DNA from 2 places in the Curtobacterium aetherium genome. Region 1 is predicted to be linked to the other one. Evidence: predicted binding sites of a transcription regulator. Region 1 holds the regulator's gene; the other holds the start of a gene.
What was found. Region 1 encodes HspR, which represses chaperone genes until heat shock. Its sites were predicted from a motif close to AAGTTGAGTCNNNNNGACTCAACTT; they were not measured.
Positions count from the first base shown of each region.

Region 1 (7,572 bases):
GGCGACAACCGCCTCGGCGGCGACGACTGGGACCAGCGCATCGTCGACCACCTGGTCAAGAAGTTCAAGGCCGACCACGGCGTCGACCTGTCCACGGACAAGATCGCGAAGCAGCGCCTGAAGGAAGCTGCCGAGCAGGCGAAGAAGGAGCTCTCGAGCCAGCTCAGCGCCAACATCCAGCTGCCCTACCTCACGCTCACCAGCGAAGGCCCGCTGAACCTCGACGAGACCATCTCGCGCGCGCAGTTCGAGCAGATGACCTCCGACCTGCTCGACCGCACCAAGAAGCCCTTCAACGACGTCATCAAGGAAGCGGGCGTGTCGGTCAACGACATCGCGCACGTCGTCCTCGTCGGCGGCTCGACCCGCATGCCCGCCGTGGCCGAGGTCGTCAAGTCGCTCACCGGCGGCAAGTCGCCGAACCAGGGCGTCAACCCGGACGAGGTCGTCGCCGTCGGCGCCGCGCTCCAGGCCGGCGTCCTCAAGGGCGAGCGCAAGGACGTCCTGCTCATCGACGTCACCCCGCTCTCGCTCGGCATCGAGACCAAGGGCGGCCTGATGACGAAGCTCATCGACCGCAACACCGCGATCCCGACCAAGCGCAGCGAGACCTTCACCACCGCCGACTCGAACCAGCCGTCGGTCGCGATCCAGGTCTTCCAGGGCGAGCGCGAGTTCACCCGCGACAACAAGCCGCTCGGCACCTTCGAGCTGACCGGCATCGCCCCGGCTCCGGCGGGCATCCCGCAGATCGAGGTCACGTTCGACATCGACGCCAATGGCATCGTGCACGTGTCCGCGAAGGACAAGGGCACCGGCAAGGAGCAGTCGATGGTCATCTCCGGTGGCTCGTCGCTGCCGAAGGAGGACATCGAGCGCATGGTCCGCGAAGCCGAGGAGCACGCGGCCGAGGACAAGGCCCGTCGTGAGGCCAGCGAGCGTCGCAACCAGGCCGAGCAGCTCGCCTACTCGATCGAGAAGCTCATCAAGGAGAACGACGAGAAGCTCCCCGCGGACGTCAAGTCCGAGGTGCAGGCCGACGTCGACGCGCTGAAGTCCGCCCTCGCGGGTGACGACGACGACGCGGTCAAGACCGCCTTCGACAAGCTCAACGAGTCGCAGGGCAAGCTCGGCCAGGCCATCTACGCCCAGGACCAGGCGGCCGACACCGCCGGTGCCCAGGGCGCCGGTGCGGGTGCCGAGGGTCAGGCCACCGGCGACGACGAGGACATCGTCGACGCCGAGGTCGTGGACGACGACGACAACGACAAGAAGTAGGGCGCATGACGAGCAGCAACGAGAACCCGCAGGACCCGGGTCGGCACGACGCCGACCTGCCCGGAGGCTCGGCTGACGGCACGCAGACCGGTCCCGGCTCGGCGGGCACCCCCGCCGGGCCGGCCGGCGCCGCCGGCACGGCTCCCGAGGGCAACCCCGCCGAGGGCTCCGAGGACGGCGCGACCGCCGACGTCGACGGCACCGAGGACCTCATCGAGGCCGAGGGCCCGGACGTCGAGGTGTCGACCGACGCCGCGGCCGGCGGTGACCTCAGCCCCGAGGACGAGGCCCTCCTCGCCGACGCCGCCAGCGGCATCGCCGAGGACCGGCTGTCCCCGTCGGACCGTGACCTGGTGGCGGAGATGCGCACCGACATGCTCCGCGCGCAGGCCGAGCTGGTGAACTTCCGGAAGCGTGTCGAACGCGACCGCGACGCCAACCGCGAGGTCGTCATCGCCGAGGTCGTCCGGGCACTGCTCCCGGCGCTCGACGACCTGAACCGGGCCGAGTCGCACGGCGACCTCGCCGAGGGCCCGATGCAGGTCATCGCACAGAAGCTCCGCGGCGGGTTCGACAAGTTCCACCTCGTGCGCATCGGCGAGAAGGGCGAGGTCTTCGACCCCAACGTCCACGAGGCCATCGTCCAGCTGCCCACGCCGGGTGCCACCGACCAGACCGTGGCGGACGTCGTGGAGCCGGGCTACAAGCTCGGCGACCGCGTGCTCCGTGCGGCCAAGGTCGCCGTGGCGGTCCCGGCCTGAGCGCCGACGACGGTGGACGGGAGGTGAGCCGTGGCCAGTCAGGACTGGTTCGACAAGGACTTCTACGCAGTGCTCGGGGTGTCGAAGGACGCCTCGGACGCTGACCTGAAGAAGACCTACCGGAAGCTCGCGCGGCAGTACCACCCGGACTCCAACCCGGGTGACGCTGCAGCCGAGTCGAAGTTCAAGGAGATCAGCGAGGCGTACTCGGTGCTCTCCGACAAGGAGCAGCGCCAGGAGTACGACCAGGTGCGCGCGATGGGCTCCGGCGCCCGCTTCACCGCAGGCGGCGCCGGGGGTCAGGGCGGCTTCGAGGACGTCTTCGGTGGCATGTTCGGCGGCGGCCAGGGCGGCGGGCAGCGTGTCCGCTTCGGCCAGGGCGGCGGCGGAGCAGGTGGGTTCGAGGACATCCTCGGCGGGATGTTCGGCGGAGGCGGCTTCGGCCAGAACTCCGGCGGATTCCGCGGCTTCGGCGGTCCGACGAAGGGGCGCGACGTCACCGCGACGACGACCCTCGACTTCGCGACCGCCATCGCCGGCGACACCGTCAAGCTCGCGCAGGGCAACGGCCGTCCGGTCAACGTGCGGATCCCCGCCGGTGTCGCGGACGGGCAGAAGATCCGCCTCCGCGGCCGGGGCGAACCGAGCCCGGACGGCGGTGAGGCGGGTGACCTCGTGGTCGCCGTCACCGTCCGGAAGCACCCGGTGTTCGAGCGCGACGGGCAGAACCTGCGGATCGACGTCCCCGTGACGTTCGTCGAGGCGGCGCTCGGTGCGACGATCCAGGTGCCCACCCTCGGCGGCGAGCCCGTCAAGCTCAAGGTCGCGCCCGGCACGCCGTCGGGTCGCGTCCTCCGCGTGAAGGGCCGGGGCGTCACGACCAAGAACGGGACGGGCGACCTGCTCGCCACCGTGCAGGTCGCGGTCCCGTCGCACCTCTCCGACAAGGCCCGCGAGGCGCTCGACGCCCTCGCCCAGGCCCTGCCGGACGAGGACCCCCGCGAGGACCTCCTCGCCAAGGCGCGCGGCTAGCGCCACGCACCACGGTGCGTGACCGCGTCACGCACCACCCGCGCACGACGCGCGTCGTGCACCACCCGCGCACGACGCGCGTCGTGCACCACCGGCCGGGAGGCGCGGTGCGGCTCCGTCACGGACCCGCACCGCGCCTCCCGGCCGCCCCACCCCACCTGCGCGACGGAAGGACGTCCCATGGCCGACATGGACGAGAACTCGCCCGTGTTCGCGATCGCGGTCGCGGCGGAGCTGGCGGAGATGCACCCGCAGACGCTCCGGCAGTACGACCGGCTCGGTCTCGTCGTGCCCGGGCGCACCCGTGGCGGGTCGCGGCGGTACTCGATGCGTGACATCACGCAGCTGCGGGAGATCGCCCGGCTCGGGTCCGAGGGGGTGTCGCTCGAGGGCATCCGTCGGGTGCTCGACCTCGAGAACGAGAACGCGCTGCTCCGGACGCGGGTCCGCGACCTCGAGCGTGCGCTCGCCGACCAGCTCATCAGCCGTCCCGGGGCCCGGGTCTTCGCAGCCACGGCGACCGGCGCTGCGGTGTCCCTCCGTGCCGGTGCGCGACCGCAGCGCAACAACGCCGTCGTGCTCTACCGCCCCCAGCGCTGAGCCGCGCGCTCCGGTCGGGCGCCCCACCGCCCGCGCCGGTGTCACCCGTGCCGCCGGTCGGACCGTGCCGCCGGTCGGACCGTGCCGCCGGTCCGGCTGTGTCAGGGGTACCCGTCGTCGAACAGGGCGTCGAACCCGCTCCCGGCCGAGCTGCACGTGGCGCCGTCGTCCGGGCGCTCCGCGTGCCCCGTCCCGCGGGCCGGCGGCGCCGGGCAGTGCCGGGCCCGCTGCTGCCGCAGGTGCCTGAGCACGGCACCGTGGCACGACGAACACACGCTCAGGCCTCGTTCCCGTCCGGATCCGGCAGCAGGTGCGCAGACCACGTCGCACGCTCCGCCAGCCGACCGTCCCGGACGTCGACGGCGACCCGCAGCGCGACCACACCGGTCCGGATGTCCTGCCACGGAAGCGCCGACTCCAGGGCGCGGTGGCGGAGCCGGAACGTCAGTCCGTCGAGCGACCCCCGGAGCGCGGCCGTGAGCATCGGGTTCCGGCACTCGTCGATGAACGTCCGGTAGATCGGCGTCGCCGCGTCTGCCGACGGCTGCAACGAGGGCGCCTCGAGGCAGTCGAGCAGCACGCCCAGCCGTCGGAACACCGCGCTGCGGCTGCGGTCCCCGAGCCGCGGGACGGTCACCCGCACGACACCGCCGAACAGCAGACCGAGGGCCTGGAGTGCCGGGACCACGTCCTCCCGCGCGGGCACGGCGACCCGCGTGTACCGGTTCGCCCGGAGCTCGACGAGTCCGAGGTGGGCCAGGTCGGCGAGTGCCTCGCGCACCGGCGTGCGGGAGCACCCGAGTCGTGCGGCCAGCTCCTCGTCGTCCAAGCGGTCGCCGGGGCACAGCGAGCCGCGCATGATCTCGCTCCGGAGGCGGTCCCGCGCGATGTCGCGCAGCAGTGTCCTGGTGTCGGAAGGCGGTGCGAACATCGGCCCCTCTCGCTGCTCATCACGACCCGGACGCCCCGGGGCGGTCCCGAGCGTAGGGTCCACGCGCCCCGCTGTCGCGTGTGACATACCACCGGCCCACGGTGGCGCACCTGCCAGCACGGCGCGGCTACCCTCGGACCGTGCCGTCCTTCGACTTCGCGGACCACTTCCGCCGTTCCCCCGCCGACCGCGGTCCGGACTTCATGACCATCGACGGCACGGACCGGTTCCTGCTCGACGAGGCCCCGCACGTGCACGGGGACGCGCTCCGGCAGCCGGGGGAGGTGGCCGTGGTCGACGACCGGTACGGTGTGCTGACGCTCGGCCTGCTCGCGCTGCACGGTGCCGACCAGGTGCGGGTCGTGCAGGACTCCCTCGTCAGTGAGCGTGCTCTCGGTGCCGCGGCCGGGACGTTCGGCCGGCGCGGGTTCCACCACCCCGACACCCTCGAGGGTGCCTTCCGCGACGTGCGGCTCGTGCTGCTGCGGCTGTCGAAGTCGAACGACCGGCTCGACGAGGTCGCCCGGGCGGTCGCACGGTTCGCCGCGCCGGACGTGGTGCTGCTCTGCGGCGGGGTGAACAAGCACATGACGCTGTCCCAGAACGACGTCCTCCGTCGGTACTTCGGCGACGTGACGGCCTCGCGGGGTCGGGGGAAGAGCCGCCTCCTCGTCGCGCAGGACCCCCTCGCAGCGCAGGCGTCCCGCGCCGACCTCACGGCACCCTGGCCCCGACGAGTGCACCTCGACGAACTCGGCATGACGGTCGCGGCGCACGGCGGCGTGTTCGCCGGTGCATCGCTCGACCTCGGCACCCGCGTGCTGCTCGAGGCGATGGACGGCGCGGTCCCCACGGCCAGGACGGCGGTGGACCTGGGCAGCGGCAACGGCGTCATCGCGGTCGAGCTCGCGCGGCGCCGTCCGGCCGTCCGGGTGGTCGCGACCGACGTCTCGACGACGGCCGTCGCCTCCACGGCGGCCACGGCGGCGGCGAACGGCGTGGCCGACCGCATCACGGTGCTCCGGAGTGACGCCGGCGACGAGATCGACGCGGGCAGTGCGCAGCTCGTCCTCTGCAACCCGCCGTTCCACGAGGGCACCACGGTGAGCACGGACGCGGCCGAGGCGATGTTCCGGAACGCGGCCACGATCCTCCAGGCCGGTGGTGAGTTCTGGTGCGTCTGGAACTCGCACCTGCGCTACCGCCCCGTGCTCGAGCGGGCGATCGGTCCGACCCGGCAGGTCGTGCGCACGGCGAAGTTCACGGTGACCGCCTCGGTCGCCACCGGCTGAGGGAACAACGACGCCCCCGGCACCGAACGGTGCGGGGGCGTCGTCGTGTCGGCCGGACTACGCCGGGACGTAGTCGAACGTGTCCGGGTCCGGGCCGGTGCGGTGGCCCTTGTCGAGCGTCGAGATGTCGGTCATGTCCTCGTCGGAGAGCTCGAAGTCGAAGATCGCGAAGTTCTCCTCGACGCGCGAGCGGGTGACCGACTTCGGGAAGACGACGTCGCCGCGCTGGATGTGCCAGCGGAGGACGACCTGCGCCGGGGTCTTGCCCGTGGCGCCGGCGATGCGGGTGATGGTCTCGTCGTCGAGCACGAGGCCCTGCGCGATCGGCGACCAGGCCTCGGTCACGATGCCGTGTTCGCGGCCGTAGGCGCGGAGCTCCTCCTGCACGAGGTACGGGTGCACCTCGATCTGGTTGACGGCCGGGGTGACGGTCGTCTCGGCGGCGAGGCGGTTGAGGTGGTGCGCCTGGAAGTTGCTCACACCGATCGAGCGCGCCGTGCCTGCGTGGTAGAGCTCCTCGAGGGCCTTCCACGTCGGGACGAAGTCGCTCACGGTCGGGAGCGGCCAGTGGATGAGGAACAGGTCGGTGTACCCGCCGAGCAGGTCGGCCGACTTCTTGCCGTTCTCCGCGGCCAGGGCCGGGTCGTGAAAGCCGTTGTTGAGCTTCGAGGTGACGAAGATCTCGGAGCGGTCGATGCCGGACTCCGCGATGGCCTCGCCGACCTCCTTCTCGTTGCCGTACATCTCGGCGGTGTCGATGTGGCGGTAGCCGACCTCGAGCGCCGTCAGGGTCGCGGCCTTCGTCTCGGAGGGGTCGATCTGGAAGACGCCGAAGCCGAGCTGGGGGATCGTGCGTCCGTCGTTGAGCGTGATGTTCGGAACGGTCATGACCCCAGTCAACTCCCGGGGGCTCAGCGCACTCGTCGGGGACGTCCAGGAAGCGCGCGGGCGGCGGCCTACGCCAGGGCCGCCGCGATGTACGCGGCCAGCGCCTCGCCGTAGGCCGTCGCGGCGTCGGCCGCCGCGAACGTCCGCTCGGCGCCGCCGATCCGGGCCGTCACGGTGTGCATGACCCGGCCGGCCGGCGACTCGGTCCGGGTCAGCCCGACGAAGGAGCGCCCGAGGAGCTCCCGCAGCTGGTCCTCGCGCGGCAGCCACAGCGACTCCGAGGCCGCCACGGAGTCGAGCGCCCACTCGGTCGTCCCGTTGAAGCCGAGCTCGGTGCCGGACGGGTAGTCGTGCCGTTCGACGGTCATCTCCGACACGGTGAAGACGTCCTCGTCCACCCCGGGCTTGTCGATCACGAAGCGGTCCCCGGTCTCCGGGTGCCAGCGCAGTCCGGCGTCCCGGAGCGTGCGGGCGAGTTCGACGCTGATCATGCGGCCAGCCTGGCACCCCGAGCCGTCCGACGGCCGGGAGGCCCGTGGCACGTCCCACGGGACGGCCCACCGTCCCGGCCGGCGTGCGCGGGCAGCCCGCGACCTCCGGACCCCGCCGCCGTGTTCCCGGGCTGGACGCCGGACAGTCGTACTAACATCGCCGAGCATCCTCACGCACGGTCGCTCGTCGATCCGCGTGCGCGACGTGACGACGCCCGGGCGACCGGTGCCGTGCCTCCCTGCCGTGGCCGCAGGGGGCGGGGGACCCGTGGCCGGGCTCCGGACCGCGGTCGACGCGG
Region 1 covers NZ_CP076544.1:2,406,803-2,414,374, reverse strand. The annotation lists gene dnaK (molecular chaperone DnaK) at 1-1,278, shown strand, start outside; gene KM842_RS11045 (nucleotide exchange factor GrpE) at 1,284-2,039, shown strand; gene KM842_RS11040 (DnaJ C-terminal domain-containing protein) at 2,070-3,071, shown strand; gene KM842_RS11035 (heat shock protein transcriptional repressor HspR) at 3,261-3,671, shown strand; gene KM842_RS11030 (GntR family transcriptional regulator) at 3,949-4,602, opposite strand; gene KM842_RS11025 (class I SAM-dependent methyltransferase) at 4,743-5,894, shown strand; gene KM842_RS11020 (aldo/keto reductase) at 5,952-6,782, opposite strand; gene KM842_RS11015 (pilus assembly protein CpaE) at 6,851-7,273, opposite strand.

Region 2 (7,572 bases), 560 kb from region 1:
GCCATCATCATCTCGACCGTCTTCCCCACGGCCGCCGTCGGCATCGTCGGTGGCGCCTCGGTCGTCGCGGCCGGTCTGGCGGTCGGTGCGCAGAGCATCGTTCGCGACATCCTGTCCGGCATCTTCATGATCCTCGAGGACCAGGCCGGCGTCGGCGACGTCGTCGACACCGGGCAGGCGACCGGCGTGGTCGAGAACGTCGGTCTGCGGGTCATGCAGATCCGCGACGTCAACGGCATCCTCTGGTTCGTCCCGAACGGGCAGATCCTGCGCGTCGGCAACCTCTCGCAGGGATGGTCGCGTGTCCTCGTCGACATCACGGTCCCCTACGACACCGACATCGACGCCGTGCAGGACGCCCTGATCGGCGCCGCCGTGGCGATGTCGCAGGAGTCGCGGTGGCGGCAGCGCATCGTCGAGAAGCCGGAGATCTGGGGCCTGCAGTCGATCACCGACACGGGCATGGTCTTCCGCCTCGTCGTGAAGACCCGGGCGTCCGAGCTCGACGTCGTCGGGCGGGAACTCCGCATCCGCCTGAAGCACAGCGTGGACGAACTCGGCGTGACCCTGCCCGCGATGGCGATGATCATGCCCGAGGGGTGGGAGAACGCCACCTCGGTGAACGGCCTCCGCCCGGTGCGGACCGCTCCGGTACCGGCGCCGACGAAGCCCCGCCGTGCGCGGAAGACCATCCTCGGCAAGTCGATCCGGACCGGCGAGGACACCACCACCGACGGCGAGGACTCCCCGTGACTGGATCGACGCTCCCCCTGGGTCCAGCTGCCGGCTCCGGCTCCGGCTCCGGCTCCGGCTCCGGCTCCGGCCAGGGTCAGCCCGGCCAGCTCGGCATGCCGGGGCAGCCCGTCACGCTCCGGGTGGGGCTCGGCGGTGCGGCCGCATCGGGCTCCCTGTTCGACCGGGTCGGCGGTGCCCCGACGTTCGACCGGCTCGTCCGGCGCTTCTACGAGGGCGTCCAGCAGGACGAGGTCATCTGGCCGATGTACCCGGCGGACGACCTGGAGGGTGCGATCTGGCGCCTCTCGCAGTTCCTCCAGCAGTACTGGGGCGGGCCGTCGACGTACAGCGAGCAGCGTGGCCACCCCCGGCTGCGGATGCGCCACAACCCCTTCCGCATCACGCCCGAGGCCCGCGAGCACTGGCTGCAGCACATGCAGGACGCGGTCGAGTCGCTCGGGCTCGCACCACTCGACGAGGCCGAGCTCTGGGGCTACCTCGACCGGGCCGCCCACGCCATGACGAACTCGTTCGACTGACACCACCGCGGGGTGGTCGGACCCCGGTCCGCTGGACGGACGAGCGGCCCGGGGTCGTCAGCGCCCGGCGGCCTCGGACCGGAGGTGCTCGACGAGTGACGGACGTGACGGTTGCCATCCGTAGTGGGAGCGGGCGTGGGATCCGGCGGCCACCTGGTCGAGGAGCAGCGCGTCGGCGAACGCCGCACCGAGGCGGTCGCGGGACTCGTCGACCGACTCGGTGACGACCGGGCTGCCCGCGGCCCCGGCTTCGGCGAGGTCGCGGACCGTCGGGGCCTCACCCGTCGCGGCCACCACGTAGCCGTCCTGGTCGGCGCGTTCGAGGGCGAGGACGTAGAGCTCCGCGAGGTCGTCGACGTGCACGGTGGTCCACCGCTGGGTCCCGTCGCCGACCGTCCGGACCGGCGCGGTCTCGTCGCCGAGGAACATCGTCGGGATGCCGGCACCACGGCCGTACACGATGCCCGGCGCGACGACGGTGGTGCGGACGGCGCTGGTCCTCACACGGTCCTCGTTCGGCGCACGCCAGGCGGTGAGGGCTGGCGGGGCGACCGGCGAGTCCTCGGTGATGTCCGCGGCGGCACCGAACGTGAAGATGCCCCCGGTGTGCACGAAGGGCCGGTCTGTGCCACCGAGCGCGTCGAGCACCGCGTCGATCAGACCCTGGTCGACGTCCTGCGCCGACGCGGTGTGGACGACGCCGTCGGCCTCGCGTGCCAGGCGGGCGACGAGGCGACCGTCCGTCGCGTCGCCGACCACCGCCTCCCCTCCCGACCGTCGGACACGCTCGGCCTTGTCGTCGGAACGGACGAGGGCGGTGACCCGGTGGCCGTGGGCCACGAGGGCGTCGAGGACTGCGGAACCGATGTAGCCGGACGCGCCGGTGAGGAAGACGTGCACGACACGAGCCTTACACGTCCCGCTGCGCATCGTCCGGAGACGCTGTCGGAGCCCTACGAGCTCAGAGTCCAGGCCCGACGCTTGACCAGGACGTGCCCACGGGAGGTCGTCAGGCGGCTCCACGGGCCGGTCTCGAACAGCCGCACCGGTTCGGTGCCGAGGAAGCCGAGGCTCTCGGCTGCGAAGCCCGCCCCGGCCGGTAGGTGCTCCACGCCCGGGATCGGACGGCCCCAGACCTCGGAGCGCACGCGGCGGACGATGGACTCCCCCGAGCTGGTCGGCACGGAGGCGGCGACTTCGTCGATGCCCTGCCGAGCGGCGCGGTGCAGGAGCTCGGCGGACACGTCGGGCTGCGGCGCCCAGCCGCCACGGGGCGGGGAGATCGCTGCCCAGGTGACGGTGTGGACCTCGAGGGGCAGCTCGACCTCGATCGGTGTGGCACGGGTCGGGTCGGCGCTGTGGGCCTGCTCGGCGTCCTGGGCCTCGGCGAGGAGCCGGAGCCGTTCCTGGAACGACCGGAGCGGCACCACGACGTCGATCTCCTCCGGCTGGGTGAGCGCGAAGGTCCGCAACCCGAGCACCGTCGGCAGTTCGTCGAGCAGTCCGAGCGGGTAGAGGATCGCCGTGTAGACCGCCAGCACGCCGGAGTCGGCGATGAGGCGCACCGAGCCGTCCTCGATCCGAGCGGCCCGCCCGAGGTAGGTGCGGAGGTCACCGAGTGATGCGGCGTCGGGAAGGGTGAACGAGCTGCTCATGTCGTCACCGATCCTAGCCGCGACCGTCCGCGCACTCCCTGGCCCCGTTCTCGGCGATCTCCGAGCCCGTTTTTGGCACTCTCCGGGTTCGAGTGCTAGAACATGACGCAGTTGAGTCGGAAGGACTCAACACGACCCACATCGTGAAGGAGTTGATGTCAGATGGCCATGACCTTCGATCCGTTCCGCGAGCTCGACCGTCTCGCCGGTTCCCTCCTCGGCGGAGCCACGACCGGTCCGCGCTCGATGCCGATGGACCTGTACCGCGCGGGCGACCACTACGTGATGGACGTCGACCTGCCGGGCGTCGACCCGGGCTCGGTCGACGTGGACGTCGACGGCTCGGTCCTCACCATCCGCGCGGAACGCACCCTCGGTGCTCCGGACGGCGTGCAGTGGCTCACCCGGGAACGTCAGCCGGGGACCTTCGTCCGGCAGCTCACCCTCGGCGACGGGCTCGACGTGGAGCGGATCGCCGCGCACTACGACAACGGTGTGCTGAGCGTCACGATCCCCGTGCAGGAGTCGTCGAAGCCGCGCAAGATCGCGATCAGCACGAGCAGCAGGGCCGACGGAGGCAGCGGTGCGGACCGCGGCGGCCAGGGCGCCCAGCCGCTCGCCGTCGAGCAGGCGGCCCCCGGCGCCTGAGTCGGACGGCACTGGTGACGGCGGGCCGACCCTCGACGGGGTCGGTCCGCCGTCCCCCGTCCGGTCCGCCGTGCCTGCCGCGCCCCGTCCCCTTCCCGCTTCGTGCCCGCTCGGATCTCGTCGATGCCCCACCTGCTCAACGCCCTGCTGTCCGTCGCCGTCGTCGCCGGCCTGCTCGCCGGCCCCAGCCTCCGTCCCCGGCTCGCCCTGCTGCTCGGCCTCGGGGGCTCCGTCGTCGCGAACCAGTTCGTCTGGATGCTCGCGCCCGGCCTCTGGGCGCACCCGCTCGCACCGTGGGTCGCGAGCACCGCCGGGGCGATCACCGCGGTCGCGCTCTGGAGCCTGCTCCGTACGTCGCCCACGGTCCTGGACCTCGTCGGAGCATCGGAGCGCCAGGACCTGGTCGGAGCGCCGGAACGCCAGGACCCGTTCGTAGACTGACGGCGTGAACCGCGAACCCGACTTCCTCTCCACCCTGCGACTCGAGGACACCGGAGCGAGCACCCGCGAGACGATCCTCACCGGGGCGAGTCACTGGTCCCCCGGCGGTCGCGTGTTCGGCGGCCAGGTCCTGGCGCAGTGCATCGTCGCGGCGCAGTCGACCATCGAGGGGCGCGCGATCCACTCCGTGCACGGCTACTTCCTCCGCCCCGGCGCGACCGACGTACCGATCACGTTCGGCGTCGAGCGCATCCACGACGGCCGCTCGTTCGCGACCCGGCGGGCGCAGGCGTACCAGAACGGGGTGCCGATCTTCTCGATGATCGCGTCGTTCCAGACCCCGGACGTCGGCGCCGAGCACCAGGACCCCTTCCCCGACGACGTCCCGGACCCGGAGTCGCTGCCGTCCGCGGCGTCAGTCCTCGCGACCATCGACCACCCGACGGCGCAGGCGTGGGCGGAGCGGTCGATCGACATGCGCCACGTCGAGGGCCCGGTGTACTTCGACGTGCAGGGCGCCCAGGTGGCGCACCAGGCGGTGTGGTTCCGGGTCGACGCGGACATGCCGGACGATCCCGCACTGCACCGCGCGGTCCTGGCCTACGCGAGCGACCTGTCGCTCCTCGAGCCGATCATGCGCCGGCACGGGATGGCCTGGGGAACGCCGGGCGTCAAGCTCGCGAGCCTCGACCACGCGATGTGGTGGCACCGCGACGGGCGAGCCGACGACTGGGTGCTGTACGCGCAGGAGTCACCGAGCGCACAGGGTGGTCGGGGCCTCGCACTGGGACGGATGTTCTCCCGCGACGGTCGGTTGCTCGCCACGGTCGCCCAGGAGGGGATGATGCGCGTCCCCACCGCCTGAGGACACGGACGGCGGAACCCCGCGCAACCGCGGTGCGCCGCCAGCCTCAGCGCACCGCGCACCACGGACCACGGACCACGGACCACGGACCACGGACCACGGTGCGCTGCCGGCCTCGGCGCACCACCGACCTCGGTACGGCGATCACCCGGACCGGTGCGACCCGATCAGGGTCGGGAGAACGTGACCGGCGGCTCGACGTAGGTCTGGCACGCCGCGCGTTCCACGTCCGTCAGCCGTCGCGGACGGTTGGTCTCGGCGTCGACCATCACCAGCGTCGTCGTCGCCCGGGTGTACAGCTCGGCCGGCTCGTGTCCGACCGGCGACCACACCTCGTACGAGACGTCGATGCTCGCCCCACCGATCCGCCCGATCCACAGCTGGATGTCGAGCGGTCGGCGGAAGTACGGCGTCGACGCGAGGTACTCGAGGCGCTGCGCAGCGATGACCGTCATCGTCCCGGAGCCCGGGCGTCCGTCGATCACCGGCTCCGGCGCGGACCCCGACTCGTCCACCTCGTCGGGGTCCGGCGCCCAGAACGCCAGCACGCGTGCTTCTTCGAGCAGCCGGAGCATCGCCGAGTTGTTCACGTGCCCGTAGGCGTCGATGTCACTCCAGCGGATGCGGACCGGCGCGTGCAGTCTCGCCACGGTTGTCTAGTCCCGGGTGAGCTTGCGGTACGTGGCGCGACCGGGCTTGGCCGCGTCGGCACCGAGGCGCTCGACCTTGTTCTCCTCGTAGGACTCGAAGTTGCCCTCGAACCAGTACCAGTTCGGCGTGCCGTCCTCGTTCAGGCCTTCCCAGGCGAGGATGTGCGTCGCGATGCGGTCGAGGAACCACCGGTCGTGGGTGATGACCACGGCGCAACCGGGGTACTCGAGCAGTGCGTTCTCGAGGCTGCCCAGCGTCTCGACGTCCAGGTCGTTCGTCGGTTCGTCGAGGAGCAGCAGGTTGCCGCCCTGCTTGAGCGTCAGCGCCAGGTTCAGACGGTTGCGCTCACCACCGGACAGGATGCCGGCGCGCTTCTGCTGGTCCGGTCCCTTGAAGCCGAACTGCGACACGTAGGCGCGGGACGGGATCTCGGTCTTGCCGACCTGGATGTAGTCGAGCCCGTCGGACACGACCTCCCACAGGTTCTTGTTCGGGTCGATGCCGCCACGGCTCTGGTCGACGTACGAGATGTCGACCGTGTCGCCGATCTTCAGCACGCCACCGTCGAGCGGCTCGAGGCCGACGATCGTCTTGAACAGCGTGGTCTTGCCGACGCCGTTCGGGCCGATGACGCCGACGATGCCGTTGCGGGGCAGCGTGAAGGACAGGTCGCCGATGATGACGCGCTCGCCGAACTGCTTGTGCAGCTTCTCGGCGTCGATGACCTGCGACCCGAGACGCGGGCCGACGGGGATGACGATCTCCTCGAAGTCGAGCTTCCGCGTGCGCTCGGCCTCGTTGACCATCTCCTCGTAGCGGGCCAGACGCGCCTTGGACTTCGCCTGGCGCCCCTTCGCGTTGCTGCGGACCCAGTCGAGCTCGGACGACAGGCGCTTGGCGAGCTTGGCGTCCTTCTTGCCCTGGACCTCGAGACGAGCGCGCTTCTTCTCGAGGTAGGTCGAGTAGTTGCCCTCGTACGGGTAGAGACGACCGCGGTCGACCTCGGCGATCCACTGGGCGACGTGGTCGAGGAAGTACCGGTCGTGGGTCACGGCGAGGACGGCGCCGTGGTACTGCTGCAGGTGCTGCTCGAGCCACTGCACGCTCTCGGCGTCCAGGTGGTTCGTGGGCTCGTCGAGGAGGAGCAGATCGGGCTTCTGGAGCAGGAGCTTGCAGAGGGCGACGCGACGCTTCTCACCACCGGAGAGGTGCGTGACGAGCTCGTCCCCCGGGGGGCACTGCAGCGCGGCCATCGCCTGCTCGAGCTGCGAGTCGAGGTCCCACGCGTCGGCGGCGTCGATCTCTTCCTGCAGCGTGCCCATCTCGGCGAGCAGGGCGTCGAAGTCGGCGTCCGGCTCGGCCATGAGGGCGGAGATCTCGTTGAAGCGGGTCAGCTTGCCGTGGATCGCACCGACACCTTCCTGCACGTTCTCGAGCACCGTCTTCGACTCGTCGAGTTCGGGCTCCTGCATGAGGATGCCGACGGTGAAGCCAGGGGTGAGCTTCGCTTCGCCGTTGGAGGGCTGGTCGAGCCCCGCCATGATCTTCAGGATCGTCGACTTGCCGGCACCGTTCGGGCCGACGACGCCGATCTTCGCGCCGGGCAGGAACGACATCGTGACGTCGTCGAGGATCAGCTTGTCACCGACCGCCTTGCGGGCGCGGACCATCTGGTAGATGTACTCAGCCATATCGCTCCAAGTGTAGTGACGCAACCGCCCGCCCGTGGGCGAGGACGTCGAGATCAGGCCGCATCGAGCCCCGATCCGCCGTCGGGGTGCCCGTGCGGCGGCTCGTCCAGCGCGGCGACGAGCCCGTCGTCGTGGTCGGGCTGCTCGTCCGGGTGGACGTCGTCGGGGGCCGCGTCGACCGGTGGGTGCGCCGCGTCCGGGACGTCGTCGTGGACCTCGCCGGTCTCGTGGTCGATGCGCGGCGACGAGCCCGGCGCCGTGGTCGCCTCGGCCACGTGCCGCGACAGCCGCATCCAGTTGCTGATGCCCCAGGCCAGGTCGTGGCCCATGCCCTCGGCGTCGATCTC
Region 2 covers NZ_CP076544.1:1,847,892-1,855,463, forward strand. The annotation lists gene KM842_RS08390 (mechanosensitive ion channel family protein) at 1-753, shown strand, start outside; gene KM842_RS08395 (globin) at 849-1,274, shown strand; gene KM842_RS08400 (NAD-dependent epimerase/dehydratase family protein) at 1,332-2,174, opposite strand; gene KM842_RS08405 (DUF8185 domain-containing protein) at 2,228-2,929, opposite strand; gene KM842_RS08410 (Hsp20/alpha crystallin family protein) at 3,092-3,577, shown strand; gene KM842_RS08415 (hypothetical protein) at 3,701-4,018, shown strand; gene KM842_RS08420 (acyl-CoA thioesterase) at 4,023-4,883, shown strand; gene KM842_RS08425 (acyl-CoA thioesterase) at 5,051-5,533, opposite strand; gene ettA (energy-dependent translational throttle protein EttA) at 5,540-7,225, opposite strand; gene KM842_RS08435 (single-stranded DNA-binding protein) at 7,279-7,572, opposite strand, start outside.
Region 2: KM842_RS08410 (Hsp20/alpha crystallin family protein) is a predicted target of HspR. The motif match lies at 3,038-3,062, and genes of this name have one in related genera.